One region of the Blautia sp. SC05B48 genome, then DNA from elsewhere that is predicted to be linked to it. Evidence: predicted binding sites of a transcription regulator. Region 1 holds the regulator's gene; the other holds the start of a gene.
The links. Region 1 encodes HrcA, which represses chaperone genes, less so after heat shock. Its sites were predicted from a motif close to TGTTAGCACTCNNNNNNNNNGAGTGCTAACA; they were not measured.
Positions count from the first base shown of each region.

Region 2: a site for HrcA is predicted at 1,700-1,730, ahead of clpB (ATP-dependent chaperone ClpB). Genes of this name have one in related genera too.

Region 1 covers NZ_CP040518.1:2,466,637-2,474,337, forward strand. Annotated here, with positions in the region: gene EYS05_RS11345 (carbohydrate ABC transporter permease) at 1-403, shown strand, start outside; gene EYS05_RS11350 (glycoside hydrolase family 172 protein) at 445-1,554, shown strand; gene EYS05_RS11355 (ABC transporter substrate-binding protein) at 1,570-2,823, shown strand; gene hrcA (heat-inducible transcriptional repressor HrcA) at 3,000-4,043, shown strand; gene grpE (nucleotide exchange factor GrpE) at 4,062-4,697, shown strand; gene dnaK (molecular chaperone DnaK) at 4,751-6,643, shown strand; gene dnaJ (molecular chaperone DnaJ) at 6,665-7,701, shown strand, end outside.
Region 2 covers NZ_CP040518.1:365,143-372,843, reverse strand. Annotated here, with positions in the region: gene EYS05_RS01565 (IS30 family transposase) at 185-1,507, opposite strand; gene clpB (ATP-dependent chaperone ClpB) at 1,826-4,408, shown strand; gene EYS05_RS01555 (DUF4250 domain-containing protein) at 4,693-4,866, shown strand; gene EYS05_RS01550 (MarR family winged helix-turn-helix transcriptional regulator) at 5,165-5,683, shown strand; gene EYS05_RS01545 (ABC transporter ATP-binding protein) at 5,676-7,701, shown strand, end outside.

The DNA of each region.
Region 1 (7,701 bases):
TTATATCAGTACCGTTATACCGTTTACGGTTCTGATCCTCAGAAACTTTGTCGGTGAGATCCCGATCTCACTGGAGGAGGCAGCTGCTATTGACGGCGCATCTTTTTCACAGAGACTGTTTACGATCGTTCTGCCGCTGATGAAGCCGGCAATCGCTACGGTTTGCATTATCAACTTTATTACCTGTCTGAATAACTTTTTCACACCGTTGTTTTATTCAAATGGTATTCAGGTACTTTCTGTTTCCATCGTACAGCTTCCGTTACGTGACAACATGTATGGAGTTCCGTGGGATCTGGTCAGCGCCATGGGATGGATCATCCTTCTTCCGATCATTATCTTTGTAGCTGTTTTTGAGAAACAGATCATGGATGGTATCATGGCAGGTGGAGTAAAAGCGTAAATATAATATTTTTAATTTCCAAAAGAGAGGAGAAAACAGATATGTATCAGGCATTTACAGGCGGACTGGGAGGGATCGCACTTGCAAAGCATGGAAAAAGCCGTGCGATCAACGCAGAAAATCCTCATGGAGAAAAAGGCAGAGGCGGTATGGCTGCAAGTCATCTGGGACCGTCCAGAAAAGGAAGCCCGTGTCTCAGGGATATTGAGCCGGGAACTGTGGTAACTCTGGCAGAAATGGAAGGACCGGGACAGATCAATCATATCTGGATCACCGTTGATAACAAGACTACAGAGGCAGATTGCTTTGTACTGAGAGATCTTGTGATCCGTATGTACTGGGATGACGAGGAAACTCCTTCCGTGGAAAGTCCTCTGGGTGATTTCTTCTGCTGCGGATTCGGAAGGGAATGTTTTGTAAATTCTGTTCCGGTGGCTGTTGTTCCAAACAGGGGCTTTAACTGCTATTTCCCGATGCCGTTTAAGAAGAAAGCAAAGATCACACTGGAAAACCAGCATGCAAATAAAATCCCGGCTTTCTTTTATCAGGTAGATTACTGTCTCTATGATGAGCTTCCGGACGATATTGCTTATTTCCATGCGCAGTGGAGAAGGGAACGGTTGACAGAAAAAACAAAAGATTATACAATTTTGGATGGAGTAAAAGGAAAAGGCCATTATATAGGAACCTACATGGCACTTACCACACTGGAACGTTACTGGTGGGGCGAGGGAGAAATGAAGTTTTATATTGACGGAGATGAGGAGTATCCGACCATCTGTGGAACAGGAACGGAAGATTACTTTGGTGGTTCCTGGAGCTTTGCCAAACAGGTGGATGGAAAAACCGTGGAACAGAATTATAACACGCCGTATCTGGGATATCCGTATTATTCTGCCCATGACGAGCTGATCCACAATTTTTATCATAATGATGACTGCCCGCCAATGAGAGGCTTTTACAGATGGCATTTACAGGATCCGATCTGCTTTGAAGAGGATCTTCGCGTTACGATTCAGCAGATAGGCGTCGGATACCGTGGCCTGTTTGAACGACAGGATGATGTGGCAAGTGTAGCGTACTGGTATCAGACACTTCCTCATGCACCGTTCCAGCCGTTGATGTCAAAAGAGGATAGATGGCCCAGATAAAAAGGGTGGTAGAGATTGAAAAAACAGGTATTTTGCGGGGTATTTGCCCTGGCTCTGGCAGTGACAGGATGTGGAGTCCAGAAGAAGGAGGCTGCATCTGATATTGTGCCGGAGAACAGACAGGAACTGACGATCCTTCATGTGGATGCAGGCACAGAAGGCTTTGATTCTTTTATCAGCCAGGCGGAAAAAGATCTTGGAATAAAGATCCATATTGAAAAATGTCCGGCCAATGCGGACAATCGCCAGGCCAAAATAGCAACTCTTCTGACATCAGGAGATGATTCTGTTGATCTGATCACAGTAAATGATGAGATGATATCCGAATTTAAACATAAGGGATTTCTTCTTCCGTTGGAAGATACGGTTATGACAGAGGAGACAGCGGCGAATTTTCTGCAGGAATACCTGAAAGAAATATGCATGTCAGACGGACATATTTTTTCGGTACCGTTCAGGATGGATATCATGGCATTCTGGGTGAACCAGGAATTGCTGGATCAGGCTGGTCTGGACAGACTCTCCTGTCTCAGTGATCTTGAGATCCTTCAGAAAAAGCTTCAGAATACGGGAAAATATGCATATGGGGATGCATGGGAGATTTCTTACATATATAATAGTATCAGCGAGTATGTCGATTTTTTCGGAGGAGATTATACAGACTGGACGGATCCGAAAACAAGAGAAGCGGCAGAATATATGAAGCGAATGCTGGATACAGGGATGATATCAGAGGAGAATCTGATCGACCAGCATGACCAGCTGAATGAAAAATTTATAAACGGCCAGTATGGATGTATGTTTATGTATACCGGTGTGTTGAGTACTTTTCAGAATGCAGGCGTGTATGGAAAAGATAAGATCCATATGGCACCATTTCCGGAATTTGACGAGAAGGTGACCAATATCGCAACCTGGCAGTATGTACTGAATAAAAATTCTGATCATAAAGAAGCAGCTCTGAAGTTCCTTCAGTATGTGTCCGGATATGAGGCCAGTAAAAATTACGGACAGCTGACAAAAATGTGTCCGGCAAGACTGGATGTGATCGAGGATAAGAATTTTGATCTGGATGGCATTGAAATGATCCGGCAATATCTGAAAGATTATAAGCTGAAAGCAAGACCACTGTGTGCCGATTCCATAGAAGCCGTTTCGTCCATGGGAACGGAATTTCAGAAATATATGCTGGGACAGAAAACAGAAGCGGAATTTTTTGCCGGGGCACAGAACTGCATAGACCAGTATTACAAAAAAGCATCGTACTGATGCTTTTTTTGTTTTGAAAAAATAAGAACTTTTTTTCAAAACATATTGACAAATATTTTACATGGTGATATCTTAAAGACTGTAGATGTTAGCACTCCACTAAAATGAGTGCTAACAGATGTAAAAAAAGAATCAACATCCGTCAGGAAAGAATAAAAAGGAAAGGAGATGGATTCATGGAAGAGGTGTTGAATGAGCGCAAGCAAAAAATCTTAAAAGCAATCATCAAGACCTATATGGAAACCGGAGAACCGGTTGGTTCCAGGACCATTTCCAAGTATGCGGATCTCAATGTCAGTTCCGCAACGATCCGAAATGAAATGTCAGACCTGACAGATATGGGCTATATCGTCCAGCCTCATACCTCAGCAGGAAGGATTCCTTCAGATAAGGGCTACAGACTTTACGTCAATGAGTTGATGAAGGAGAAGGAAGCGGAGGTCGCAGAGCTGCGAGATCTGATCATTGAGAAGACAGATAAGATGGATAAGGTGCTTAAGAAGGTTGCGAAGGTTCTTGCTTCCAATACCAACTATGCTACCATGGTTTCCGTTCCGCAGTACAGCGGCAACAAGGTCAAGTTCATCCAGCTGTCGAGGATGAGCGAGCTTCAGCTTGTGGCAGTGGTTGTCAGTGACAACAACACAGTCCGGAACCAGATCATCAATCTGGATGAGGAAATGGACGACCAGACGATCCTGAAACTGAATCTTCTTCTTAACACCAATCTCAATGGGATCCCGATCCAGGATATCAACCTTGGGATGATCGCCAGACTGAAGGAACAGGCAGGCAGCCACAGCGGTGTGGTGGCAACGGTTCTGGATGCAGTGGCAGCCACCATTCATGTGGAAGAGGAAGATATGGAGATCTATACTTCAGGTGCAACTAACATTTTCAAGTATCCGGAGCTTGCCGATAAAGAGAAGGCAACGGAGCTGATCTCCGCATTTGAGGAGAAGCATGAACTTGCCGATCTTGTAAAAGAACAGATGTCAGATGGAGAGAATACAGGAATTCAGGTTTACATCGGTGATGAGATGCCAATCCAGACCATGAAGGACTGCAGCATTGTAACTGCCAGATATGAACTGGGAGACGGAATGTACGGAACCATCGGGATCATCGGTCCCAAACGAATGGATTATGAGAATGTAGTGGACAGTCTGAAGGAACTGAAGAATCATCTGGATGACGTTTTGAAAAAGAAGAAAACTTAGAAAGGCGGTAGAAAAAAAGTGTCGGAGGAAACAAAGAAAACATCCGAAGAGCAGGAAGCGGAGAAGGAAATCCCCGTAACTGACGGAAATCAGGAAGAAGAAAACCTGACACCGGAGGGAGAAGATCTGCCGGAGGAAGAAAATAATACTCCAGGCGAAGAAGCTGCCTCAGAGGATAAAAAAGAAGAAAAATCAAAAACTTCCTTCTTCGGAAAGAAGAAAAAAGATAAATCTGAGCAGAAGGTGGAGGAACTTACCGATCGCCTGAAGCGTACCATGGCTGAATTTGATAATTTCCGTAAAAGAACGGAAAAAGAAAAATCCAGCATGTACATCATCGGAGCAAAAGAAATCGTTGAAAAGATCCTGCCGGTTGTGGATAACTTCGAAAGAGGTCTTGCACAGGCACAGGAAGGCGATGCTTTTGCAGATGGAATGAAAATGATCTACAAGCAGCTTACCACAACACTGGATGAGCTTGGTGTGAAGCCGATCGAAGCAGTGGGAAAGGAATTCAACCCGGATTTCCATAATGCAGTGATGCATGTGGAGGATGAAGAGGTTGGAGAGAACATCGTGGTGGAAGAATTCCAGAAGGGTTACACCTACAAGGATTTCGTAGTACGCCACAGTATGGTGAAGGTTGCGAACTAACTGACAACAAACTTTATTTTAACAGATACAGACTAAAACAGGAGGAAAAAATCATGGGAAAGATTATTGGTATTGACTTAGGTACAACAAACAGCTGTGTAGCCGTAATGGAAGGTGGACAGCCGACAGTTATCGCAAATACAGAAGGCGCAAGAACAACACCATCCGTTGTAGCATTCACAAAAACAGGAGAGCGTCTGGTAGGTGAGCCTGCAAAACGTCAGGCAGTTACAAATGCAGACAGAACGATCTCCTCTATCAAAAGAGAGATGGGTACCGATTACCGTGTAACCATCGATGACAAGAAATATTCTCCACAGGAGATCTCCGCAATGATCCTTCAGAAACTGAAAAAGGATGCAGAGGCATATCTTGGTGAGAAAGTAACAGAGGCAGTTATCACAGTTCCGGCTTACTTCAACGATGCTCAGCGTCAGGCTACCAAAGATGCAGGTAAGATCGCAGGTCTTGATGTAAAACGTATCATCAACGAGCCTACAGCAGCAGCTCTTGCATATGGCCTTGACAATGAGAAAGAGCAGAAGATCATGGTATACGACCTTGGTGGTGGTACATTCGATGTATCCGTGATTGAGATCGGTGATGGTGTTATCGAGGTTCTTTCCACAGCTGGTAATAACCGTCTTGGTGGAGATGACTTTGATAAGAAAGTTACAGATTACATGCTTGCTGAGTTCAAGAGAACAGAGGGCGTAGACTTAAGCAACGACAAGATGGCTCTTCAGAGACTGAAAGAGGCAGCTGAGAAAGCTAAGAAAGAGCTTTCTTCCGCAACAACAACAAACATCAACCTTCCGTTCATCACAGCAACTGCTGAGGGACCGAAGCATTTCGATATGAACCTTACAAGAGCTAAATTTGATGAGCTGACACATGACCTTGTAGAGATGACTGCTGAGCCGGTTCGTCGTGCACTGTCTGATGCAGGTATCACAGCTTCCGAGCTTGGCCAGGTACTTCTGGTTGGTGGTTCTTCCCGTATCCCGGCAGTACAGGATAAGGTAAGACAGTTAACAGGCAAAGAGCCGAGCAAGAACCTGAATCCGGATGAGTGTGTTGCACTTGGTGCTTCTGTACAGGGTGGTAAACTTGCAGGTGATGCAGGTGCCGGTGATATCCTTCTTCTGGATGTTACTCCGCTGTCTCTGTCCATTGAGACAATGGGTGGTATCGCAACTCGTCTGATCGAGAGAAATACTACAATTCCTACAAAGAAGAGCCAGATCTTCTCCACAGCAGCAGACAACCAGACAGCTGTAGATATCAACGTTGTACAGGGTGAGCGTCAGTTCGCAAAAGACAATAAATCCCTCGGCCAGTTCCGTCTGGATGGAATCCCGCCAGCACGTCGTGGTGTTCCGCAGATCGAGGTAACATTTGACATCGATGCCAACGGTATCGTTAATGTATCTGCTAAGGATCTTGGAACAGGTAAGGAGCAGCACATCACGATCACAGCTGGTTCTAACATGTCCGATTCCGATATCGACAAAGCTGTCAAAGAAGCAGCTGAGTTCGAGGCTCAGGATAAGAAACGTAAAGAGGCGATCGACACAAGAAACAATGCAGACTCCATGGTATTCCAGGTTGAGAATGCACTGAAAGAAGCTGGCGACAAGCTTGACGCAAACGATAAAGCAAGTGTTGAGGCTGACCTCAATGCACTGAAAGATCTTCTTGCACAGACAGCAAATGCTCAGGAGCTTACTGATTCTCAGGTTGCAGATATCAAAGCTGCACAGGAGAAGATGATGGAGAGCGCTCAGAAACTGTTCTCCAAGATGTATGAGCAGACTCAGGGAGCTCAGGGTCAGGCTGGTCCTGGACCGGATATGGGCAACATGGGCGGAAACGCTGGTGCTCAGGGCGGAAATGAAGCAGGATACGGCGATGATGTTGTAGATGCTGATTACAAGGAAGTCTAAGACAAGTAGGAAATAATTACAATGGCTGATAAAAGAGATTATTATGAAGTCTTAGGTGTGGATAAAAACGCCGACGACGCAACATTAAAAAAAGCATATCGTAAGCTGGCCAAGAAATATCACCCGGATGTAAATCCGGGTGATAAAGAGGCTGAAGCGAAATTCAAAGAGGCGACAGAGGCTTACTCCGTTTTAAGTGATGCCGACAAGAGAAGACAGTATGATCAGTTTGGTCATGCGGCATTTGAAAACGGCGGCGGAGGCGGTGCCGGCGGCTTTGGTGGATTTGACTTCAACGGTGCGGATATGGGAGACATCTTCGGAGATATCTTCGGAGACCTGTTCGGCGGCGGAGGCAGAACCAGACGGGCCAACAATGGACCGATGAAGGGTGCCAACCTTCGTGCACGTGTGAACATTACTTTTGAGGAAGCGGTTTTCGGATGCGAGAAAGAGCTGGAAATCGTTCTCAAAGATGAGTGTACCACATGTCACGGAACCGGAGCGAAACCGGGAACATCACCGATCACCTGTCCGAAATGTAAAGGCCAGGGCCAGATCGTTTACACCCAGCAGTCCATGTTTGGTATGGTACGTAATGTTCAGACCTGTCCGGATTGTAACGGAACCGGTAAGGTGATCAAGGACAAATGCAGTGCCTGCCGTGGAACCGGATATACCTCTTCCAGAAAGAAGATCCAGGTATCTGTACCGGCCGGTATTGATAATGGTCAGTGTATCCGTATCCGTGAAAAAGGTGAGCCGGGAACCAACGGCGGACCGAGAGGAGATCTGCTGGTTGAGGTAAATGTAGCCCGTCATCCGATCTTCCAGAGACAGGATATGAATATCTTTTCAACAGCTCCGATCACATTTGCACAGGCTGCACTTGGCGGTGAGATGCGTATTAATACCGTTGACGGTGAGGTTTCCTATGAGGTGAAACCGGGAACACAGACGGATACAAGAATCCGCCTGAAGGGCAAAGGTGTTCCGTCATTACGTAACAAGAACGTTCGTGGTGACCACTATGTAACACTGGTAGTCCAGACTCCGAC
Region 2 (7,701 bases), 1.6 Mb from region 1:
AAAGGGATTTCTGCAGAATTAATTTCTACAAGATATAGATATTTACACAAAACAAAACTATAATATAAGGAGAAAACACCGTGTTTTTACGGGATTGGAACATCACGAAAGGACCGCTGGCTGTTCTTTGCAAGGGTAACTTCCACCGGTCTGGAGAATACGATGCCGGAAATGAATGTGATATTTAGTGCTTTAACAGCGTGGGTTTTAATATCACCTGATCCGCGGGTATATCTTTAAGATCGCAAAGTTCCAATAGTTTTCTGTCTATCAGTAACTGAGCCAGTTTAAATGGGGTACAGCCGTTTAAACTGGCTCTTGCCACGCTATTGATATGGTTAGCTATCAGAGTTACCTTGCTCTGGTTCAGTTGTGCGAAGCCGATACCTTTGGGAAGGATATAACGGATAAATTCATGGTTTTTTTCCAACTTGCCTTTCTGCCAGGACGACATAGGATCACAGTAGAAAACCCGGGATAAACGAGCTGTATCTCCAGGACGTTCAAATATTTCAGGGTCTTTAAAAGAGGAGCCATTGTCTGTGAGGATGACAGGAAATAACTTGTGGTATAGATCAGCTCCAAGCTGTTCATACAGCCAAAGGAAAACTTCCCTGATATTTTTACGGTTATCGGCTTCAAGCAAAAAAATGAGCATAAGGTTACAGTTACGGAATAACATAGTCAGAAGGACTTTCTCAGATTTTCCACCAGCTCCTTCCACAACATCTAACTCTACAACATTTGTGTCTGGATATTCTTCAAGATATTTTTCAAAATGATGGTATGTCCTGTTTTCCCGGTAGCCGGTGTTTTCAGGGGCTTTTCTGGTCTTGCGACGCTTTTTATAGCGTACTTTGCGGGGGAGGTCCAAATTGATAGCAGTAAAATATCCATGATCAATGTAGTTATACAATGTACGGATGGAACAATCGATAAGATGTTGATTGGAAGCGTAAATATGAGATAATGGCTGCCCTTTAAGGAGAAAAGGCGAAACCAGTTGATCCAATTGTTCCAGCGATTCAGGAGTCTGATTGATACCGGAACGGGAAGAAACCTTGATCTCATTATAAAGGTCATGGGCATAATGGGCACGGTAAAAATAGAAGTCATGGGAACAGGTCCGGATCTGTTTACAGTTATTACAGACGTAAGGTGGTTTTTTAAGTCTGTCACAAAGTATAGGAGTAAAATCACGGCAGTACACGGCGCAGCGTTTGGAACGGCATTTAAAGCATAATGACTGGCAGGAAAGGCTGCCACATACATTTCTTTTTTCACAGAAATGAAAGAACTGGCATTCTGAGCGTTTCTTCTGTAGGTCGTCCTGATAATGAGGAACATGTATGAGATGCCGCCGTATCTCCTTTGAGATGGTAGAGGAATCCTTGTTTAACCTCTGAGCGATCTGTGTAAAGTTTTCGCCAATCTGTATACCATGTTCGATAGCAGCACGGTCAGCGAGAGTAAGGTGTTTGTGATTCCCAATATTATTAGTAGCCATAAGTAAATCCTCCTTTGTAATAAAAATGGATCATTTCCGGTGATCGGAGGATATGGGCCAGTGTACCCTGGCATTTGTTATAGGATAGCTTATTGCAGGACTAAGTTCCACCCCTAATTTCAGCAAAAGAACATAAAGGGCTGAGAGTGGAAATTAGTTTTTCATTTTAGGGTCACAAAATCTTCACAAAATAACTAGCACTCACCTCTTGACAGTGCTAACAAATCGTGTTATATTTCTCCTAGAACAAGAAAAAAGCTACAGCATTTCCGAAACGAAAGTGCCGGAAGTGCTTTTTCAGGAATAGGAGGAAAGCCTATGAATATCAGTAAATTTACACAGAAATCCGTACAGGCTGTCCAGGATCTTGAGAAGGTTGCTTATGAATATGGCAATCAGGAGATCGAAGAGGAACACCTTCTGTATACTTTACTTACACAGGAAGACAGCCTGATTCTCAAATTGATCGAGAAGATGGAGATTCAGAAGGAATATTTTGTTGACACTGTTAAGAAAGCTCTGAATGCGAAGGTTAAGGTTCAGGGCGGAGAACTTCGCTTTGGTCAGTATCTGAACAAGGCACTGGTCAGTGCGGAGGATGAAGCCAAGGCTATGGGAGATGAGTATGTTTCTGTAGAGCATCTGTTTCTTTCCATGCTGAGATACCAAAGCCCAAGCATGAAGAAGATCTTTGAGGAGTTTGGAATCACCAGAGAGCGTTTCCTTCAGGCATTATCTACAGTCAGAGGAAACCAGAGAGTTGTCAGTGACAACCCGGAGGCAACCTATGATACCTTGAATAAATACGGTGAGGATCTTGTGGATAAGGCGAAGAACCAGAAGCTTGATCCGGTGATCGGCCGTGATATGGAGATCCGGAATATTATCCGTATCCTTTCCCGTAAGACTAAGAACAACCCGGTTCTCATCGGTGAGCCTGGCGTTGGTAAAACAGCAGCCATTGAGGGACTGGCACAGCGTATTGTGGCAGGAGATGTACCGGAAGGTCTTAAGAATAAGAAGATTTTTGCCTTGGATATGGGTGCGCTGGTTGCAGGTGCCAAGTATCGTGGCGAGTTTGAGGAACGTCTGAAAGCAGTACTTGAGGAAGTGAAGAAGAGCGAAGGACAGATCATTCTGTTTATCGATGAGCTTCATCTGATTGTGGGTGCAGGTAAGACAGACGGCGCCATGGACGCAGGAAACATGCTGAAGCCTATGCTTGCCAGAGGTGAGCTGCACTGTATCGGTGCAACAACTCTGGATGAGTACCGACAGTACATTGAGAAGGATGCTGCACTTGCTCGTCGTTTCCAGCCGGTTATGGTAAATGAGCCGACAGTGGAAGATACCATTTCCATTCTCCGTGGCCTGAAGGAAAGATATGAGGTATTCCACGGTGTTAAGATCACAGACAGTGCCCTGGTTGCCGCTGCCACACTTTCACACAGATACATTACAGACCGTTTTCTTCCGGATAAAGCCATCGACCTTGTTGATGAGGCCTGTGCGCTGATCAAGACGGAACTGGATTCCATGCCGACAGAGCTGGATGAGCAGAGACGTAAGATCATGCAGCTGGAGATTGAGGAGTCTGCCCTGAAGAAAGAAACTGACAACTTAAGTAAAGAGCGTCTGGCTGATCTGCAGAAAGAACTTGCAGAGCTGAGAGATACTTTTAATACCCAGAAAGCTCAGTGGGATAATGAGAAGCATTCCGTAGAGAAGCTCCAGAAATTACGTGAGCAGATTGAGGATATCAATAAACAGATCCAGAAAGCAAAACAGAATTACGATCTGGAGAAAGCAGCTGAGCTGCAGTACGGCGAGCTGCCGAAGCTTCAGCAGCAGCTGGAGGTTGAGGAGAAGCAGGTTAAAGAGAGTGACAGAAGCCTGGTACATGAGGCTGTCACAGATGATGAGATTGCCCGTATCATTTCCAGATGGACCGGTATTCCGGTAACCAAGCTGACAGAAGGTGAGAGAACCAAGCTGCTGGGCCTTGAGGATGAGCTGCACAAACGTGTAGTAGGACAGGATGAGGGTGTTCGTCTTGTAACAGATGCAATCCTTCGTTCCAAAGCCGGAATCAAGGACCCCACAAAGCCGATCGGTTCCTTCCTGTTCCTCGGACCAACCGGTGTTGGTAAAACAGAGCTTGCAAAGACTCTGGCTGCCACACTGTTTGACGATGAACAGAATATGGTCCGTATCGATATGAGTGAGTACATGGAGAAATATTCCGTGTCCCGTCTGATCGGAGCGCCTCCAGGATATGTTGGATATGAGGAAGGCGGACAGCTGACAGAGGCCGTTCGAAGAAAACCGTACAGTGTTGTTCTTTTTGATGAGATCGAGAAGGCTCACCCGGATGTATTCAATGTACTTCTGCAGGTACTGGACGATGGACGTATCACGGATTCCCAGGGACGTACGGTTGATTTTAAGAACACGATCCTGATCATGACCTCCAACATTGGTTCTCCATACCTTCTTGACGGTATCGACGAGAAGGGAGATATCAAACCGGAAGCACAGGAACAGGTTATGAATGATCTTCGTGGTCACTTCCGTCCGGAATTTCTGAACCGTCTGGATGAGATCATCATGTTCAAGCCGCTGACCAAGGATAATGTAGGTAAGATCGTAGATCTTATGGTCAAAGAGCTCAGCGACCGTCTGGCTGACCAGGAGCTTTCTCTGGAGCTTACAGATGCTGCCAAACAGATGGTAGTGGATAACGGTTATGATCCGGTTTACGGCGCACGTCCTCTGAAGCGTTATCTCCAGAATTATGTTGAGACACTGACAGCCAAGAAGATCCTTTCCGGTGATGTACATGCCGGAGATACCATTGTGCTGGATGTGAAGGACGGAGAGTTTACTGTCAGCACGAAGTAAAAAATAACTCCATAAATTTATGATAGATTGACAAGGAAAAGGACTGTCGGTTCTGATGGAAATCCATTTCAGGATGAAGATCAGAACCAGGCAGTTTTTTTCTGGACAGGGAATGGGATATTTTTATCAGATACTGAAGAAATAAAAAATCCTGAAAAATCTGCTCTGGCTCTTGACAAAAAATAAAATTGGTAAGATAGTAAATCTGATATTTCAGATCAGGCAGCTCTCCAGCAGCATCTGGGATATTGGATAAATATCAGATAAAAGGATGGAAACAGATTATGATACCAAAGGACCCGGTAATGCTTTTAAGCTACGTAAATACACAGCTGCGGGATTTTTACAGATCCCTGGATGCCTTCTGCGAGGACAGAGGACTTAACCGGAAAGAACTGGAGGATAAGCTTGATATAATCGATTATGCTTATGATCCGGCTGTGAACCAGTTTGTATAAGAAAATCAGGAACAGAAAGAAGTACCCGTTTCGAATAAAAAAATTCCGAAGCGGGTATTTTTTATGCGGAAAAATAGCAGAAAATAAATTAGCTTGGCAAATTAATAAACAGATTATAAACAGGGATAAAAGAAACTGTAAATCTTAAAAAAGTGTAAAATACACAAAAAACAGTTGCATTTTTTGTGCAGATGTATATTATATATAGTTAGCCGACTAATTAAAAAGAAAATGGCCACTGCTTCGTATATCATTAACAGGGAGCAGGTGTCTGATCGGATGAGAGAGGAGTGACAGCGTGTTTTGTAAGGAGGAAGATGAGAAAGAAAGGCAGAGCAGTTTTTTATCTCTGTTTATGAAGGTAGACCGTCATTTTATGACGAAATGCTTTGGTCAGATGCAGGAGCTTGGGATTTATCCGGGACAGATCCCGGTTCTGGGGCTTGTGTCCGGACGGGATGGCCTGAGTCAGCGGGAAATTGCAAAGATCCTGCATATCAAGCCGCCTACGGTAAATGTATCGATACAGAGACTGGAGAAAGCAGGCTTTCTTTATAAGAAACCGGATGAAAAGGACCAGCGTGTGACCAGGATCTACATGACAGAAAAGGGAAAGGAAATCAAGGCAAAAGCACTGGAACGGATCCATAAAAATGAGGCTGTAATGATGGAAGGCTTCAGTGAGGCGGAACAGTGCCTGCTTCGGAGATTTCTGGAGCAGATCCTTGTAAATATCGAAAAGATCCAGCCGGAGGAAGCCATAGAAAAGCTTCATCCGGATGAAATGACAGAAAGGAAGGAACAGAAACGTGATTAAACTGATGAAATATCTGAAACGATCTGCAGGTTACATCGTACTCATCATTGCGCTTCTTTTTCTTCAGGCATACTGTGATCTGTCTCTGCCGAATTACACATCAAATATCATCAATGTGGGAATTCAGCAGAACGGTATTGAAGACAGTGTTCCTGAGAAGATCAGAAAGACGTCCATGGACAGTCTGAAGCTGTTTATGGAGGAGGATGATGCGAAAACTGTGGATGGATTTTATGAGGAAGAGGGAGATGATCTGGTATTAAAGGATAAAATCTCCAAAGAAGACAGAGAAGAACTCAACGATATCTTCGGCAAACCGATGGTGATCGTTTCTACTCTGACGTCCGACAGTGAGGAATCAAAGGCAGCTCTTGCAAAGATGGGAATCCCGGAAGGGACTGATCCACTGGCGGCTCTTTCTCAGATGCCGGCAGAGGCTCTGGCTGCTATGAAGGAGCAGGTCGGAGAAAAGATCGACAAGATGCAGGAATCCATCATCACACAGGCAGGCGTTTCCTACGTTCGTGCAGAATATGAAGCCATGGGTGAAGATGTGGATGCCATACAGATGGATTACATGAAAGCAACAGGTATCCGCATGGTGCTGATGGCACTGGTCACCATGATGGCTGCAGTATGTGTGGTATTTCTTTCATCCAGAGTTGCTGCATCTATGGGACATGATCTCCGTGGGCTGGTTTATAACAAAGTCATAGGTTTTTCCAGCAGAGAGTACCATAAGTTTTCAACAGCATCCCTGATTACACGATGCACGAACGATATCCAGCAGATCCAGCAGGTAATGGCTATGATGTTCCGTATCGTGCTTTACGCGCCGATCCTTGGAATCGGTGGTGTGATCCGCGTGCTTCAGAGAGATTCCTCCATGACATGGATCCTTGGGGTGGCCATTGTACTGATCATGGCATTTATGGCAATGCTGTTCAGGATCGCAATGCCGAAATTTACAGCCCTGCAGACCATGGTAGATAAGCTGAACCTGGTAACAAGAGAAATCCTTACCGGTATTCCGGTTATCCGTGCATTCAGCCGGGAGAAACACGAGGAGGAGCGTTTTGAGGATGCAAATATCACTCTGACGAAGACAAACCTCTTTGTAAACCGTTGTATGACATTTATGATGCCGGTGATGATGCTGATCATGAACGCAGTTTCCGTACTGACCATCTACAGCGGTTCTTATGCGGTAGACAGCGGAAGCATGCAGGTTGGTGATGTTATGGCATTTATCCAGTATGCAATGCAGATCATCATGTCATTTTTGATGATCACAGCAATGTCTATCATGCTGCCGAGAGCAAATGTATCTGCACGCCGTATCAACGAGGTGCTTGAGACAGAAGTCAGTGTCCAGGATCCGGAGGATCCGGTACAGCCTTCCCAGGATGTGAAGGGTACTGTAGAATTTGACCATGTAAGCTTCGCATATCCGGAGGCAGGAGAGAATGTTATCACAGACATTTCTTTCAAGGCAGAAAAAGGTGAGACAGTAGCGATCATCGGAAGTACAGGAAGCGGTAAGAGTACACTGATCAATCTGATCCCGCGTTTCTATGATGCAACAGAAGGATCTGTGAAAGTGGATGGCGTGGATGTCCGGAAAATGACACAGAAGGATGTCCGTGACAGGATCGGTTACGTTCCGCAGAAGGGTATACTTTTCTCAGGAACCATTGATTCCAATATCCGTTACGGAAAGACAGAGATTCCGGAGGATGCAGTGAAAAAAGCAGCAGAGGTTGCACAGGCTACGGAGTTTATCGACACCAAGCCGGAGCGATATAAGACTCCGATCGCACAGGGAGGAAGCAATGTTTCCGGTGGACAGAAACAGAGGCTTTCCATCGCCAGAGCTATCGCAAAGGATCCGGAGATCTTTATCTTTGACGACAGCTTTTCCGCACTGGATTTCAAAACAGACAGTACACTTCGAAAAGCTCTGAAAGAACATACAAAAGAAGCAACAACCATTATCGTGGCACAGCGTATCAGTACGA